Regions from separate parts of the Variovorax sp. P1_G12 genome, predicted to be linked through region 3. Evidence: riboswitches for the same ligand, from Rfam matches in the RefSeq annotation. Region 3 holds a riboswitch; each other region holds the start of a gene.

Region 1 (5,623 bases), on a different contig from region 3:
GTGCCGGCTCCGGCTGCGGCGCGGCTTCGAGCCGCAGTGCGTCGAGGTTGGCGGCCTTCTCGCTCACGCGCAGCGCGCGGGACGTGTGGGTCGCATGCATGGCCGCGATGCTCATCGTGCTGCTCCTTGCGCGGCGCTGGTGTCGGTCAGGCCCAGCAGGGCGCGCGCCTCGCGCGGGTTGGCCACTTCGCCGCCCAGACTGCGCAGGATGTCGCGCGCCTTGGCCACGAGCTGTGCGTTGCTCTGGGCCAGCACCCCCTTCTCGAGGTAGATGTTGTCCTCCATGCCCACGCGCACATGGCCGCCCAGCAGCCAGGCCTGCGCGACGATCGGGAACTCCGAGCGGCCGATGCCGAAGGCGCTCCAGAAGGCGCCGCGCGGCAGCAGGTTGCGGGCGTAGAGCAGCGTCTCCGGCGTGGGCGCGAAGCCGTACTTCACGCCGAGCACGAAAGTCCACATGGCGGGGCCGTCGAGTGTCCCGTCGGCGATCAGGTCGAGCGCCAGATGGATGTCGCCCGAATCGAAGATCTCCAGTTCGGGCTTGACGCCCGCGTCGCGGATCACGCGGGCCATGCGGCGCACGTTCTTCGGCGTGTTCATCACCACGTCGGGCCCGGAATTCATCGTGTTGAGGTCCAGCGAGCAGACGTCGGGCCTGATCAGTGCGATGTGCTCGACCCGCTTCTCGGGCGGCAGGAGGGTGCTGCCGGGCGCGGCGACCTTCGGGTCGTCCTCGCTCGGTATGAAGCGGCCGCCGGGGCCGGTCGTGAGGTTGATGATGAGTTCGCGGTTCTGCCGGCGGATGCGGTCGACCACTTCGCGGTAGAGGTCGACTTCCATCGAGGGCTTGCCGGTCTCCGGATGGCGCACATGGATGTGCACCTGCGCCGCGCCGGCCTCGGCCGCGGCCAGGCATTCGTCGGCGATCTGCACCGGCGTGATCGGCAGGTGCGGCGTCTGTTCGGGCTTCACGAGGTTGCCGGTGACCGCGCAGGTGATCAAGGTTTTGGTGCTCACAGGTGCCGCCCTCCGTCGACCACGATGCGGGTGCCGGTCACGAAGCGCAGCGTGGTCGCCAGCGCTTCGACGGTGGCGGCAACGTCGTCGGGCCGGCCGATGCGGCCCAGCGGTGTGGTGGCGGCCATCTTGTCGGCGAACTCGGCACCACGGCCCGGCACGAAACCGGACTCGACCGCACCCGGCGACACCGAGACCACGCGCACCGCGGGCGCGAGCGCCTTGGCCAGCGCGTCGCCGACGACGTCGAGGCCGGCCTTGGCCGCGACGTAGGCCAGGTTGCTGCCGACGCCGGTGAAGCCGGCGATCGACGAGACGTTGACCACCAGCCCGTCGCCGCTGGCCTTGAGCATCGGCGCGAAGGCGCGGATGGTCGCGAACACGCCGCGGAAGTTGGCGCGCAGCAGATCGTCGATCAGTTCGTCGGTGAGCGCGTCGAGGTCGGCGGCTGGCACCGGCTGCGTGTGGCCGGCGCTGTTGACCAGGATGTCGCAGCGGCCATGGGCGGCCTGCACCTCGGAGGCGGCCCGCTGCAGGCTGGGCGTGTCGACGATGTCGGCGCGGATCGCGCCGTGCCGCTGTCCGTGGGCGGCGGGCAGGGCGGCGGCCCGTGCGGCAGCAACGTCTGCGCCACGGTGCAGCAGCACGCAGGTGGCGCCGAGCGCGGCCAGCCGCGTGGCGGTGGCGTAGCCGATGGCGCCGAGGCCACCGGCGATGACGGCGACCTTGCCGTCGAGTCTGGAAACAGGATCGAAGCTCATGGGAAGAGGGGAGGTTGTGGAATCGGGCAATCAGGGAATCGGTGGCCGGGGGAACTTCATCTCGCCGGGCTCGAGCTGGAAGTCGTACTGCAGCGTGGCGGTCTTGCCGTCGGGTGCCAGCGCGAAGCGGCCGATCAGCTGGCGCGTCACGCCGAAAGTCGGATCGCTCTCCAGGTTCTCGTCGTCATCGGCGAACACCTGCGTGATCAGCACCTTGTGGCCCGGCTTGCTCACCATGAAGTGCAGGTGCGCGGGCCGGTTCGGATGGCGCTGCTGCGCGTGCAGCAGCACGCCGCAGGGGCCGTCGGTCGGCACCGGGTAGCCGGCCGGCCGCACGCTGCGGAAATGAAAGTGCCCTTCGGCGTCGGTGGTGAAGCGGCCGCGCAGGTTCATGTCGACCTGCGTCGGGTCCTGGTTCTCGTAGAGGCCCACGGGCGAGGCCTGCCAGACGTCGACCGTGGCGCCGGCGAGCGGGTGGCCCTTGCCGTCGCGCACGGTGCCCGTCACGTCGAGCGGTGTGCCCGGCGTGCCCGAGCGCGCGATGTTGTCGCCCCGGGCGCAGTCCGGCGAGTTGGCGCGCCAGAAGGGGCCGAGCAGCGCGGCCGGCGATTCGCCGTGCGGGTCCTGGTTGTTCTGCAGCGCCACCACGGTGGACACGCCGAGGATGTCGGCCGCGAGCACCACCTCGTTCTTGGTCTCGCCGGTGGCGTGGCCGATGGCGACGATGAATTCGAGCGCTCGCTCGAACTCCTCCTCGGTCAGCTTCACCTCCTGGACGAAGGCATGCAGGTGGCGGGTGAGTGCATCCATCACGGTGCGCAGCCGCGGGTCGGGCGTTCCTTTCATGGCGTCGAGCGCGAAGCCCAGCACCGAATCGGGGGAGGTGGCGATGTTCACGTTGAGATCCTTGCAATCGTTTGCACGATATTAGCCCAAATCACCAAAAAGTAAAATGGAGGAATTCCGACGTTCAAGGAGGGCGATTGCCGAACAAGGGTCGCCCGCCTGCATGACAATCGTTTGCATCAATGAGCACCAACCCGACTTCCACCCCCGTCACCATTCGCGACGTTGCCCGCGCGGCCGGCGTTCATGTGTCGACCGTCTCGCGCGCGCTCAGCCCCGAGAAGCGGTCATTGATCAGCGACGAGGTGCTGCGTGTGGTCGAGGAGGCGGCGCAGCGCCTGGGCTACAGGCCCAACCGCGCGGCCTCGGCCTTGCGCACGGGCCGCACCCACACCATCGGCGTGCTGGTGCCCGACATCACCAATGCCGTGTTCCCGCCGATCCTCCAGGGCATCGAGGCCAGCGCGGCCGCGCACGGCTATTTCGTCTTCGTCACCAACGTGGTGGACCCCGCGCTCGCGCGGCCGGTGCTGGAGCGCATGCTGGCGCAGCGCGTCGATGGCGTGATCCTGGCCACCGCCACGCGCGACGACCCGTTGGTCGACTTCATCGCCAAGGCAGGCATGACCGCGGTGCTGGTCAACCGCGCCGATGAAACCGGCCGCCTGCCGGCCGTGGTCAGCGATGACCGGCTCGCGATGAAGCTCGCGGTCGACCACCTCGTCGGCCTGGGCCACAAGCGCATCGCGCATCTCGCGGGACCGCAGACCATTCCCACCGGTGTGGGCCGCTGGCTGGGCGTGGAGCAGGCCTTGCGCGATCACCGCATGAAGCCGTTCCGCATGGTCGAGTGCGCGAGCTACAGCCGCGAGGCGGGCGCGATGGCGATGAAGCAGATGCTCGCGGCCGGCGCCGCGCCCCAGGCGGTGGTCTGCTGCAACGATCTCGTGGCGCTGGGCGCCTACGACGCGCTTCGCGATGCCGGCCTGCGCGTGCCGCAGGACATCTCGGTCACCGGCCACAACGACATGCCGCTCGTGGACATGGTCGATCCGCCGCTCACCACCATCCGCCTGCCCCATCGCGAACTCGGCTGGCGCTCGGCCGAGATGCTGTTCGAGGAGATCGACGGGCGCGCGATGTCAGCGTCGACCGTGGTGTTGAGGCCGGAGCTGGTGGTGCGCAAGTCGACAGGCGCACCGGCGGCGCGCTGACCCCCGTCGGCGCTTCCTATAATCCGCCCCGACGGTAGATCGCTCCTTGCTGGAGCGATCTCCGCCACGGTTCGAAGGTGCCCCCCATGCCGGAAATGGTTTGGGAGGTTAAACGGGAAGCAGGTGCGCGCGTCGATGACGCGCAATGCCTGCGCTGCCCCCGCAACGGTAAGCGGATAGAGAAGTTTCGAGTGAGCACCTGCGGGTGTTCGCAGCCACTGCGCTCGAGTCGAGCGTGGGAAGGCGAGGCTTCTGTTGTCGTGCGCAAGCGCATGACAGCAACCCGCGAGCCCGGATACCGGCCTTCGCAATCGCCTTCGGACGCTGCGGGAGTGCGTTTGTCCGGGCCGCTCGGCACCTGCGTGCCGGGTTGGCATCGACTCGTGCAATTGCAGCGTGTGTCTCTCTTTGAACAGCCCAGCGGGAATGCGGGCTGGAGGAACCGCATATGCGCAAGCCTGCCGAGCTCGGGATCCGGCCCCGGGTTTCAGGTCCTTTCACGACCCCACACATCACGATCCCGGGCCTTGTCGCCCTGCTCGCCAGCACCTCGGCGCCGGCGCAAGTGAGCTTGCGACCCGTCGAGGTGACAGCCATCCAGCAGGATCAGGCGCCGGCGCTTCAGGCAACGACCGAAGTTGCCGGCAGGCTGGGCCTGAGCGTCATGGAAACGCCGGCTTCGGTCGAGGTGATCAGCCAGGAGACCATGGAACGGCGTGGCGCGCGGACTTTCGAAGAGGCCTTGCGCGGCGGCGTGGGCATCACTGCCGGTGGAGCGCCCGGATCGCCATCGGTGATCTCGACGCGCGGCTTCACCGGTGGTTTCATCACCTATCTGTTCGACGGCGATCGCATTGCGGTGCCGACGATGGTGAGCCGGACCCAGGACACCTGGAACTATGAGCGCATCGAAGTCCTGAAGGGCCCCTCTTCGGTGCTCTACGGTGAAGGCGCCATCGGCGCGGCCGTCAACTTCGTGACCAAGCGACCCGACCGCAGCAACCCTGGGGCCGAGGCCATGCTTTCCTATGGAAGCTTCGGCACGGCCAGGGCCGGCGTCGGCCTGGGCGTCAACGTGGGCGAGGCCAGCGCTTTCCGACTGGACTACAGCCACCAGCAGACCGATGGGTACATCGACCGCAACAAGCAGCGCTACGACAACCTCACCATGGGCTTCAGCACGGCATTGACGCGTGAGCTCACGCTCGATCTGTCGATGGACTACGCCAGGGACAGTGCGCTGTCCTATCAGGGCACGCCGCTGGTGCCGCGTGCCTATGCGCTCCAGCCGACGGACATCGTCAGCGACGCCGGCGGGCGAGTGGTCGATCGCGGCATCGCGTTTCGCAACTACAACTTCGACGATGCCGAGATGAGTGCGGACAGCCTCTGGACGCGCGCCAAGCTCAGCTGGCAGATCGCGCCGGAATGGAAACTGCGCAACCAGCTTTCCTACTACACGGCGGACAGGACATGGCGCAATTCGGAGTCCTATGCCTTCGCCGCCCCGCGCCGCATCGTGCGCGACCTGGTTGGCATCACCCACGACCACCAGATCCTGACGGATCGGCTCGATCTCACGAACACGTCGCCGATCGGGGGAATGAAGAACCGGTTCGTGGGGGGGCTCGAATACACGAAGACCGACTTTTCTTCCAACCGCGACTTCTCCAACGGATCGACCGCAGCCAACAATGCGCTCTCGGTGAGCGAGTTCGCCACCATCCCGGGACGCTACGGCGTCTTTGCCGCGAACCCCGCCCTGTTCGCGGGTGCCGGCAATCG
Region 2 (5,623 bases), on a different contig from region 3:
GCTGTTCCTGATGTGGTTCGTCACCGGGATCGTGCTGTACTACGTGTCATTCCCGAATCTCTCGCAGGCCGAGCGGCGCGCGGGGTTGCAGCCTCTGGCGCTCGGCGCCGGTTGCTGCCTGACCGCCGAAGAGGCTGCCAGGCGGGCTGGCGTGAGCTTCACCGAGGCACGCCTGGGCATGGCCGAGCCGGGAGAGCCGCTCTGGCGGCTCCTGGTCGATGCCGGGCCGGCGAAGGCCGCGCAGTGGCAAGCCCTCGATGCCCGCACCGGCACCGCGAAGGCCCCGCTCGGCGCCGTGCAGGCCATGAAGGTGGCCGAGTCCTTCACCGGCCGACGCGCGCTTTCGGCCGAAGCGCTGGAGCGTGACCAATGGACGGTTCCGCAAGGCTTCGATCCCTACCGTCCGCTCTTCAAGGTCAGCCTGGAAGGAGACGACGGTCTCGAACTGTACGTGTCGAGTACCGCCGCCGAAGTGGTGCGCGACACCCGCCGCAGCGAGCGGTTCTGGAACTGGATCGGTGCGGTCCCGCACTGGATCTATCCGACCGTGCTCCGGCAGTTTCCGCAAGCGTGGAACCAGGTGGTCGTCTGGCTGTCGATCCCTGGCGTGGTGCTGGCCGCGACCGGACTGGCGCTGGGCATCTGGCAGCTGTTCCTGAACCGAACGCGCTGGATTCCCTATCGCAAGTTCTGGATGCGTTGGCATCACATCGCGGGCCTGGTCGCCGCGGTGTTCACGCTCACCTGGATCTTCTCCGGCCTGATGTCGATGAATCCCTATGGCGTGTTCTCGTCACGCGGGCTATCGGCTTCCGAGCGCGAGCGCTGGCTCGGCCCCAGCCGGGACGCGGTCCTGGCGCCGCCGCTTGCCCTGGCTGCGGTCTCGGCCGGCGAGGCCGGTGCGCAGCCATTGGAACTGGAGCGGATTCGAGTCGACGGGCAGGTCTGGTATCGAATCCAGGGCACAGGCCGGCGGTGGTGGGTGCGCGCGGACGATGCGAGCGCTGCATCGACATTGGATCCGGCGCTGCCTGACGCGCTGATGTCGGGCGTCCTGCGGCATCTGCGCGGTGCAGACACACCTGCGTCGAGCGTGGTGCGGATGGATCGCTACGACGATGTCTACTACGCGAAGAATCCAGGCTCGGCCGAAGCCTCGGAGGGCCGGCCTTTGCCGGTCTGGCGCGCGCATTGGTCCGACGGCACGGACCTCTATGCCGATCCCGCCTCGGGCAGGGTGTTGTTGCGGGTCGACCCCTCGGGACGATGGCAGCGGTTCATGTACCAGGGATTGCACAGCCTCGACTTCGAACCGCTGCGGGAACGACCTTGGTTGCGCGAGGCGTTGGTGCTGATCCTGTCCGCCCTGGGCATCGCCTTGTGCATCACATCGTGCGTCGTCGGCTGGCGCGCTCTGGTGCCCAAGACTGCGGCGCGCAAGACAACCGGGCCGCGCATCGCATGAGCGGAGGTGTTCCGCTATGATCAGCCCGTTGGTGCTCGCTTCGTCTTTCCGGTCGAAGCAGTTCAACGGGAATCAGGAGGGGTGGTGCGGCAAGCCATCGCGCGCCCTAACCTGAGCTGCCCCCGCAACGGTAAGCGAACGTGAGCCCTCGTGCTCGCCGCTCGTGTCTATAACCCACTAGGTGCAATCCGCGCAATCGGTGCCGCCTGGGAAGGGAACACGGGTCGTCTTCGCCAGCCCGGATACCGGCCAACGAGGCGGCGCGCTGTGCGAACGGCGCGCCTTGTGGTGCGTACCTGCGGGGAAGCGGGTGAGCATGGCTGGCGCGGTATTTTCCCTATGACACGTATCCCGTTCAGGCGACATGGCCCTGGCTCACGCCGCTGTGCGGTGGCATTCATGCGCGTTCATGCGCTGCGAGTGGCCGGCAGGCCGAGGTGGGTCGAGGGATGATTGCGCCCGCAGCCTTCAGCTGTCCCGCGCTGCTGGTCACGGCCCCGGCCTCGGGCCAAGGCAAGACCACCGTGACTGCCGCTTTGGCGCATTGGCATCGCAGCAAGGGCCGGCGCGTGCGCGTGTTCAAGACCGGGCCGGATTTTCTCGACCCCATGGTCCTCGAACGTGCCAGCGGCGCGCCGGTGCAGCAGCTCGACTTGTGGATGGGGGGGGAAGCGCACTGTGCCGAGCTCTTGCACAGTGCGGCTGCGCAGGCCGACCTGATCCTGGTCGAAGGCGCGATGGGGCTGCACGATGGAACGCCGTCGAGTGCCGATCTGGCGCTGCATTTCGGACTGCCGGTACTGGCCGTGATCGATGCATCGTCGATGGCGCAGACCTTTGGCGCAGTCGCCCACGGGCTGGCGACCTATCGCCCCGGCCTGCAGCTGGCGGGCGTGCTGGCCAATCGCGTGGGCAGCGCGGGCCATGCGCAGATGGTGCGCGAGAGCCTGCCGGCCGGCATGGCCTGGTACGGCGCGCTGCCGCGCGGCGGGCACTATGCGTTGCCATCGCGTCACCTCGGCCTCGTGCAGGCCGGCGAGGTGGACGACATCGCCGAGCGCATCGGAGCCGCCGCGCTTGCGCTTGCCGAGCACGGGGCGCTGCCGATGCCGCCCGCCGTGGAATTCCACGCGCCGCTGCGCTCGGCTTCGGATTCAGGTCTGCCCGTCTCGCTCGCCGGCGTCACCATCGCCATCGCGCAAGACGCCGCCTTCTCGTTCGTCTACTCCGCCAATCTCGACCTCCTGCGCACCCTGGGGGCGCAACTCAGCTTCTTTTCGCCGCTGGCCAACGAACCGGTGCCGCAAGGGGCGCACGCGCTGTACCTTCCGGGCGGTTACCCGGAACTGCACTTGCGGGCGCTGGCCGGCAATGCAGCGATGCGCGAATCCATCGCTGCGCACCATGCCGCGGGTCGCCCGATGGTCGCGGAGTGCGGCGGCATGCTGGTGCTGCTGGAGTCGCTGAGCGACGCTGCTGGCCACAAGGCGCCCATGCTGGGTTTGCTGCCCGGGCAGGGCGCGATGTCCGACCGGCTCGTCAACCTCGGCATGCACAGTCTGGCGTTGCCCGAAGGCGAGGTCCGCGGCCACACTTTTCATCACGCCCGCATCGACACGCGCGCGCCGGCTGCACTGCACACGCGGGCCCGGCGCCACCACGGCCAAGCCGAAGCGGTCTTCCGCCAGAAACGCCTTTTCGCGTCCTTCATGCATCTGTACTTTCCGAGCAATCCGGCGGCCATCGCCGCGTTGTTCAAGCCCTGATCGCGAGCTGGCAACGCCGCAGACGACCCACCGAACCACCACAGCCCATGCAAACCTCGACTCCCACGCCCATGCAGAGCCGCAAGATCCCCGCCACCATCGTCACCGGCTTCCTCGGCAGCGGCAAGACCACCCTGCTGCGCCACCTGTTGCAGAACGCCCAGGGCCGGCGCATCGCGGTCATCGTCAACGAGTTCGGCGAATTGGGCATCGACGGCGAGCTGCTGCGCGGCTGCGGCATCGGCTGCGACGAGACCGGGGCGCCGGACGGCCAGTTGTTCGAGCTGGCCAACGGCTGCCTGTGCTGCACCGTGCAGGAAGAGTTCGCGCCGGTGATGGAGCAACTGGCCGCGCGGCGCGATCAGATCGATCACCTGGTCATCGAGACCTCGGGCCTGGCCTTGCCCAAGCCCCTGGTGCAGGCCTTCCAGTGGCCGGCGCTGCGCAACGCCTTCACGGTGGACGCGGTGATCACGGTGGTGGATGCACCGGCCGTCGCCGCCGGCCGATTCGCGGACGACCCGCTGGCGGTGGACGCCCAGCGCCGCGCCGACGAGAACCTCGACCACGATTCGCCCTTGTCGGAGTTGTTCGAAGACCAGCTGGCGACCGCCGACCTGGTGGTCGTGCACAAGACGGATGGGCTCGACGCGGCGACGCTGGCCGGTGTGGAGGCTGTCGTCCGCGCCGAGACCGCGACAGGCGTGAAGCTGGTGCATGCGCAGCATGGACGCATCGACCTCGGTGTGCTGCTGGGCATGGAGCGTGCGGTGGAAGATGCGATCGACCAGCGCAGGACTCACCACGACGAGGAGGAAGACCACGACCACGACGCCTTCGACTCGGTCTCGGTCACCCTGCAGGTCCCTGACCGCGGCCGCTTGCTGGCCGCCTTGCAGAGTCTGGTCGAGCGCCACGAGATCTATCGGGCCAAAGGCTTCGTCGCACTGCCCGGCGCGGCGATGCGGCTGGTGGTGCAAGGCGTCGGCACGCGCTTCGACAGCTACTTCGACCGGCCCTGGCGCGCCGACGAGGCTCGGCAGACGCGCCTGGTGCTGATCGGGGCAGGCCTCGATGCGGCGGCCTTGCAAGCCGAACTGGACGCGGCGCTGGGCGTGGCCGCGGTGGCCTGACGCGTCACCGAAAGCCCTTCATGCATCTGCTGTCCACCCGCCCCGGCGGCCACGTCGAAGACGGCGGCCAAGGCGTCGTGCGCGTGGCGCAGACGCCCGCCTCGGTGGTCGTGCTCAGCGCCGCCGACACCACCCTGTCGCTGCTCGCCGACGCGGCCGGGCAGATGGGCGCCGACTATCCCAGCGTGCGCCTGGCCAACCTGATGTGGCTTCGACAGCCGGCTTCCGTGGACATGTATGTCGACGACGTGCTGCGCCATGCCCGCGTGGTGGCGATCGACCATCTGGGTACCCCGAGCGACTGGGCCTACCTGGTGGAGCGCGCCATGTCCTCGGCGCGCGAACGCGGTCAATGGCTGGCGATATTCTCGGGCGACGCCTTCGAAGACATGCATCTGCTCATGCGCAGCAGCGCGCCGCACGATGATTGCCGCCATCTTTGGCGCTGCCTGCGCGAAGGAGGGCTCGACAATGCGAAGGCCTTCTTCTCGCTGATCGGCCATGCGGCGTTCGGGCTGGGCAGCCGGCCGGCGCAGCCGGTGCCCCTGCCTTCGGCCGTGCGCTATCGGCCGCCGGAGGCCGCCGGCCGCGCCACTTGGAAGGCAGGCGCGCCGGTGGCGCTGCTGCTGTTCTACCGCGCCCATCTGCAGGCGGGCAACACGGCGGTGTTCGACGCCATGCTGGAAGCGCTGTCGGCCGCCGACCTGAACGCGCTGGCACTCGCCGTGGATTCGCTCAAGAACCCCGACAGCCACGCCGCGGTGCAGGCCCTGGTCGCGGAACACCGCGTGGCGATCGTGCTGAACGCGACCAGCTTCGCGGTGGCGTCGATCGACGGCCGCGACGATGGGAGCGCAGGCGACGGCGACATGCCGCTCGCCACGCTGGCCGGGGACGCCCCCGTGCTGCAGCTCATCACCGCCGGCGGCACGCAGGAGCAATGGCTGGCCGACCCGCACGGCCTCGCGCCGCGCGATCTGGCCATGCAGGTGGTACTGCCCGAGGTGGATGGGCGCATCCTCACGCGCGCCATCAGTTTCAAGGGCATGGCCTGGCGCTGCGAGCACACCGAGCTCGACGTGCTTCGCTACCAGGCCGAGCCCGGCCGAATGGCCTTCGTGGCCGAACTGGCACGCCGCTGGTGCGTGCTGCGCGACAAGCCCAACGCCGACAAGCGGATCGCGCTGATCCTGGCCAACTACCCGATCGACGATGCGCGCATCGCCAATGGCGTCGGCCTGGACACGCCGGCGTCGACC
Region 3 (5,623 bases):
CGCCAGCAGATAGAGGATGCTTCCGAATACGCGCTTGAGCTTGCCCACCGGGAGGCTGTGCGCGGCCCGGGCGCCGAGCGGCGCCACGAGGAAGCTGCAGACCGCGATCACCGCCAGCGCCGGCAGCCAGATGTAGCCGAACGAGCCCGCCGGCAGGCCCTGCACCGATTGGCCGCTGGCCACGTAGCCGGCCACGTTGGCGACCGCGATCGGGAAGCCGAGCGCGGCGCTGGTGGCGACCGCGTTGTGGATCGCGACGTTGCACCAGGTCATGAAAGGCACGCTGATGAAGCCGCCGCCGGCGCCGACCAGGCCGGAGATGAAACCGATCGCGCCGCCGGCCCCGAGCTGGCCCGCGGTGCCCGGCATCTGGCGCGTCGGCTTGGGCTTCTTGTCGAGGAACATCTGCGTGGCCGAGAAGCCGACGAAGAGGGCGAAGAAGATCGCCAGCGCGGTGCCCTTGAGCAGGCTGAAGACGCCCAGGCTGCCGGCCAGGCTGCCGATCACGATGCCGGGGGCGAGCCGCTTGACGATGTCCCAGCGCACCGCGCCGCGCCGATGGTGGGCGCGCACGCTGGAGATCGAAGTGAAGATGATGGTCGCCATCGAGGTCGCGATCGCCATCTTGACCGCGAGGTCGGCGGCGACGCCGCGCTGGCCGAGGATGATCGTGATGAACGGCACCATCAGCATGCCGCCGCCGATGCCGAGCAGGCCGGCGAGGAATCCGGTGCCAATGCCGAGCAGGGCGAGTTCGGCGATCAGCAGGGGTTCGATGGTCATTCGCAAGGATCCAGAAAAAAGCCACGGCGCCGATCGCGGGGCCGTGGCTGTCAGTGAGAGGTGTCTGCGAGTGTGAGCCGAACCCGCATCCTGAACCAGGGTTCAGGTGGGCGAGGTCAGCAAGGCTTCGGGTTCATCTGACGCGAGATGATCACACCTGCCAAGCGATATTCCAAGCCCTGCTCCGGAGAGCATTGGTACAAGGAAATATAGAGCCCAGCCTCGCACCGCAGACGATGCGTATTTTACGCCCTGCAGCCGCGGGCGCGCCGGATCTTCAGAGGAGATGTCCGTCGCCGGCCAGGGCCTGGTCCAGGCGCTGGATCAATTGCACGGCGCGGACCTCGTCTTCGGTGGCGTCCGCCGCGGGCGCGGGCGCAGGTACAGGTGCAGGCACCTGGGCCGGCGCCGGCGCCGCTTCGCGCTGCACCAGGTCGAAGGCCAGGTTGAGCGAGGCCAGCACCGCGATGCGGTCGCGGGCCTTGACCTTGCCGGCATCGCGGATCTTGCACATCGCACCGTCGACGCGTTCGACCGCGTCGCGCAATTGCGCCTCGCCGCCTTCGGGGCAGCCGAGCAGGTAGCTCTGGCCCATGATCTGGACTTCGATTTGTTTCATCAGGAAGAGCTGGCGTCTTGGGTGGGATCGACCGGGAGCTGATCGAGCAGGGCGTCGAGGCGCGTGCGGGCCGCGGCGAGCCGCGACTTGAGCGTGTCGCGTTCGCGCGTGAGCGCGTCGACCTGGTCCTGCAGCAACGCATTGGTGCGCTGTACTTCTTCGTGGCGCACGAGCAGGCGCTCGACGCGCTCGGCGATCTGGTCAATACGGCTCGATGCTGGCATGGAGGGCGATTGTAGGTTCCGCCGCCGGCGCGTTCGCGCCCGGTTGTTCCGGGCACATGCCGACAAACCCTACAATTCCGCTCGTTGGTGCTCGCGCCGCGGTTCACGCGTCGCAGTTCAACGGGAAGCAGGAGTCGAAGCCCCCCGGGGCCGAACCAACCTGCGCTGCCCCCGCAACGGTCAAGCAGTCGGCGCACTCGGGCGCCGCCCTCGTCAATCAGCCACTGGGTGCCCTGAAACAGGTGCACGGGAAGGCGACGAGGGTTGCACTGCCAGCCCGGATACCGGCCAACGAGGCGGCTGCCGCATGCGCGATGCATGCAGGCGGCCATGACGTCCAAGCGCTGGCGGGGAAGCCGGCGAAGGACTTTGACCTTTTGTCGCCCCCATGAAATCCTGCGTTCTTTCCACGCCCGCCTCCCGGTGCGCCTTGCCGCGGCTGCGGCCCCGCGCCCATGCCGTTTCGTCGGCCGTCGCGGCCTTGATTGCCGGTGCTGTCGGCGTCCCCACGCTGGCGTCGGCCCAGGAGGCGGCGCCAGCGCTGCCCGAGATGGTGGTCACCGCGACGCGGGTGCCGACCCGCGCCGACGAACTGGTGTCGGACACCGTGGTCATCGACCGGGAGCAGATCGAGCAGCAGGCGAGCCGCACGCTGCCCGAAATCCTGGCCCGGCTGGCCGGCGTGCAGATCTCGGCCAACGGCGGCGCCGGCAAAGCGAGCAGCGTGTACATCCGCGGCGCCGAGCCGCGCCACACGATCCTGCTGATCGACGGCGTCCGCTACGGCTCCGCCACGCTCGGCACACCGGTGTGGGACAACATCCCGGTCGAGATGATCGACCGGATCGAGGTGGTCAAGGGGCCGGCCTCGGCGCTCTACGGCAGCGACGGCGTCGGCGGCGTGGTGCAGATCTTCACGCGCAGGGCGAGCCCGGGTCAACCGGTGTTCGCCCCGCACGCCTCGACCACGGTCGGCAGCGAGAGCTACAAGCAGATCACCGGCGGCTTCAGCGGCGCCGCGGGGGCCGCGACCTATTCGCTCGACGTCGCGCGCACACTCAACGCGAAGTTCTCGTCGACCAACCCCAAGGTGCAGTTCGGCAACTTCAATCCGGACGACGACCCCTTCAACCAGACCGCGGTCAATGCGTCATTCGGCTACCAGCTCAACCCGGACTGGAAATTCGACGCCGCCATGCTCTACGCCGACGGGCTGAACCGCTTCGACGACGGCCCGAACCGCGACACGCGCGGCACCCTGCGCACCCAGACCGGCTACGTCGGCGTCCGCGGCCTCGTGATGTCGAACTGGACCACCCAGCTGCGCTATTCACGCAGCGAGGACTACACGCGCGCGATCGTGGCCGCGCCTTTCAACCTGCCGGGCCTGTTCGAGACCGTCCAGGACCAGTACCTCTGGCAGAACGACATCGTGACACCGATCGGCACCGTGGTCGCCGGGCTCGAGCGCCGCGAGCAGGACGTGAGGAGCGACACCCGCTACACCGTGACCGACCGCGCCATCGATTCGGGCTTCGTCGGCCTCAACGGCAATTCGGGCGCCCACAGCTGGCAGCTCGACGCGCGGCACGACAGCAATTCGCAGTTCGGCGACAGCAACACCTGGTTCGCCGGCTATGCCTACCGCATCACGCCGAACTGGCGCGTCAACGTGTCGCAGGGCACCAGCTTCACGGCGCCCTCGTTCAACCAGCTCTACTTCCCGGCCTTCGGCAATCCGGCGCTGCAGCCGGAGGAGGGCAAGAACACCGACCTCGGGATCACCTGGACCCAGGGCGCCCACACGGTCAAGCTGGTGGGCTACGACAACAAGATCCAGGGCTTCATCACCAACACGACGCTGCCGCAGAACATTCCGCGCGCGCGCATCGAGGGCGGGACGCTGAGCTACGACGGGCAGTTCGGCGACCTGGGCCTGCACGCGAGCTACGACTCGCTCGACCCGCGCAACGAGGGCACCGGCAAGCAGTTGCCGCGCCGGGCGAGGAACCAGGCGTCGCTGGGCGTCGACTACGCGGTCGGCGCCTGGAAGTTCGGCGGATCGGCGCTCAACGTGGGCAGCCGCTTTGACGATGCGGCGAACACGCGCACACTCGGCAGCTACACCACGGTCGATCTCTATGTGGACTATCGCTTTGCCAAGGACTGGTCGGTCCAGGCCCGGGTCACGAACCTGACCGACGAGCAGTATGAAACCGCGTTTGGCTACAACCAGCAAGGGCGCGCTGCGTACCTGACCGTCCGGTGGCAGCCGAAATGAGCATGGCCCGCCGCGAACTGATCCTCGGCGGTCAGAAGAGCGGCAAATCGCGCCGCGGCGAGCAACTCGCCGCGGCGTGGCTCGCCCGCTCGCCCGCGCATCGCGCGGTGCTGATCGCGACCGCGCAGGCCCTGGACGCGGAGATGCAGGCGCGCATCGCCAGGCACCGCGACGACCGCGCGGTGCGGGTGCCGGCGATGACCACGGTCGAGGAGCCGCTGGCGCTGGCGCAGGCGATCCGCGACCACGGCGCTCCCGGCACGCTGGTGCTGGTCGACTGTCTCACCCTGTGGCTCACCAACCTCATGGCGCCCCCCGGACCACCGCCTGCGAGCCTGGGCGCCGACCGCGCGATCGCCGAACTGCTGGGCGCGATCGCCGACGCGCCCGGTCCGCTGGTGCTGGTCGGCAACGAGATCGGGCTGGGCGTGATCCCGCTGGGCCGGGAGGTGCGCCGGTTCGTCGATGCGCTCGGCGGCCTCAACCAGCAGGTCGCCGCAGCCTGCGAGCGTGTCACGCTGATGGCGGCCGGACTGCCGCTGACCTTGAAGGAGCTTGCATGAAGATGTTTGCGCGGCTGGCCTGCGCCGCCCTGTGCTGGTTGGGCGTGGCGGCCCAGGCCGTGGTCGTGACCGACGAACGGGGCGTCCCGGTGGACCTGCCGCGGCCGCCGCAGCGCATCGTGAGCCTGCTGCCTTCGCTGACGGAGGCCGTCTGCACGCTGGGCGCCTGCGACCGGCTGATCGGCGTCGACCGCTATTCCAATTGGCCTGCGCCGGTACGGGCATTGCCGCAAGTCGGCGGCGGGCTGGACCCGAACGTGGAGGCGATCGTCGCGCTCAAGCCCGACCTGGTGCTGCTGTCGAGGTCGTCCCGGGTCACCGAGCGGCTCGAGGGCCTCGGGCTCCGGGTGCTGGTGCTCGAGCCGAAGAACCATGCGGACGTGCGCCGCGTGCTCGACGCACTGGGCCGGGTGCTGGACGTGGACGACGCGCAGGCGGTGTGGCGCGCGATCGACGCCAGCGTCTCGGCGGCGGCGCAGTCGCTGCCCGCGCGCGTGGCGCGCACGCGCGTGTATTTCGAGGTCAACAGCGCGCCCTATGCGGCGGGCGAAGTCTCCTTCATCGGCGAGACGCTCGCGCGGCTCGGCGTGAAGAACATCGTGCCGGCCGCGCTCGGCCCGTTTCCGAAGCTCAACCCCGAGTTCGTGGTCCGGGCCAATCCCGACCTGATCATGGTCGGCGAACGCAGCGCGCAGGGGCTGGAGCAGCGGCCGGGCTGGGGCGCCATCCGGGCGGTGCGCGAAGGCCGCATCTGCCGTTTCAGCGCTGCCGAGTCGGACGTGCTGGTGCGTCCCGGGCCGCGCATGGGCGAAGCCGCGCGGCTGATGGCGCAGTGCCTGCAGGAGAAGGCGCGGTGACGGGTTCCCGCGCGCATGCGACGCGAGGCTGCCGGTGAAGAGCCAGCACCGCCGCGCACTGGCGCTGGGCATCGCCCTCGTCATCCTGGCGCTGCTGCTGCTGCTGCTCGGCGCGGGCGTCGGCAGCACCGGCTTCGAGAACATGCTGGCGGCAGGACACGATCCGGTGGCGCTGCAGATCGTCTGGGACATCCGCCTGCCGCGCACGCTGGGCGCCTGGCTTGCCGGCGCACTGCTGGGCCTGGCGGGCGCGGTGGCGCAGGGGCTGTTCCGCAATCCGCTGGCCGACCCGTACC

What was found. A riboswitch is a leader RNA that binds a small molecule or an ion and turns the genes downstream of it on or off. The one in region 3 is predicted to bind cobalamin.
Region 1: linked by a shared signal. The riboswitch ahead of AC1D2O_RS14190 (TonB-dependent receptor) and the one ahead of AC1D2O_RS01390 (TonB-dependent receptor domain-containing protein) in region 3 are both predicted to bind cobalamin.
Region 2: linked by a shared signal. The riboswitch ahead of AC1D2O_RS14180 (cobyrinate a,c-diamide synthase) and the one ahead of AC1D2O_RS01390 (TonB-dependent receptor domain-containing protein) in region 3 are both predicted to bind cobalamin.

What each region holds. Positions count from the first base shown of each region.
Region 1 covers NZ_JBFUBW010000010.1:200,916-206,538, reverse strand. The annotation lists gene AC1D2O_RS14215 (quinone oxidoreductase family protein) at 1-115, opposite strand, end outside; gene AC1D2O_RS14210 (beta-keto acid cleavage family enzyme) at 112-1,017, opposite strand; gene AC1D2O_RS14205 (SDR family NAD(P)-dependent oxidoreductase) at 1,014-1,778, opposite strand; gene AC1D2O_RS14200 (dioxygenase family protein) at 1,809-2,675, opposite strand; gene AC1D2O_RS14195 (LacI family DNA-binding transcriptional regulator) at 2,807-3,838, shown strand; cobalamin riboswitch at 3,898-4,159, shown strand; gene AC1D2O_RS14190 (TonB-dependent receptor) at 4,287-5,623, shown strand, end outside.
Region 2 covers NZ_JBFUBW010000010.1:194,244-199,866, reverse strand. The annotation lists gene AC1D2O_RS14185 (PepSY domain-containing protein) at 1-1,465, shown strand, start outside; cobalamin riboswitch at 1,478-1,733, shown strand; gene AC1D2O_RS14180 (cobyrinate a,c-diamide synthase) at 1,915-3,231, shown strand; gene cobW (cobalamin biosynthesis protein CobW) at 3,303-4,364, shown strand; gene cobN (cobaltochelatase subunit CobN) at 4,385-5,623, shown strand, end outside.
Region 3 covers NZ_JBFUBW010000001.1:279,999-285,621, reverse strand. The annotation lists gene AC1D2O_RS01405 (sulfite exporter TauE/SafE family protein) at 1-783, opposite strand, end outside; gene AC1D2O_RS01400 (cell division protein ZapA) at 1,061-1,402, opposite strand; gene AC1D2O_RS01395 (DUF904 domain-containing protein) at 1,402-1,626, opposite strand; cobalamin riboswitch at 1,696-1,933, shown strand; gene AC1D2O_RS01390 (TonB-dependent receptor domain-containing protein) at 2,015-3,907, shown strand; gene AC1D2O_RS01385 (bifunctional adenosylcobinamide kinase/adenosylcobinamide-phosphate guanylyltransferase) at 3,904-4,470, shown strand; gene AC1D2O_RS01380 (ABC transporter substrate-binding protein) at 4,473-5,327, shown strand; gene AC1D2O_RS01375 (FecCD family ABC transporter permease) at 5,362-5,623, shown strand, end outside.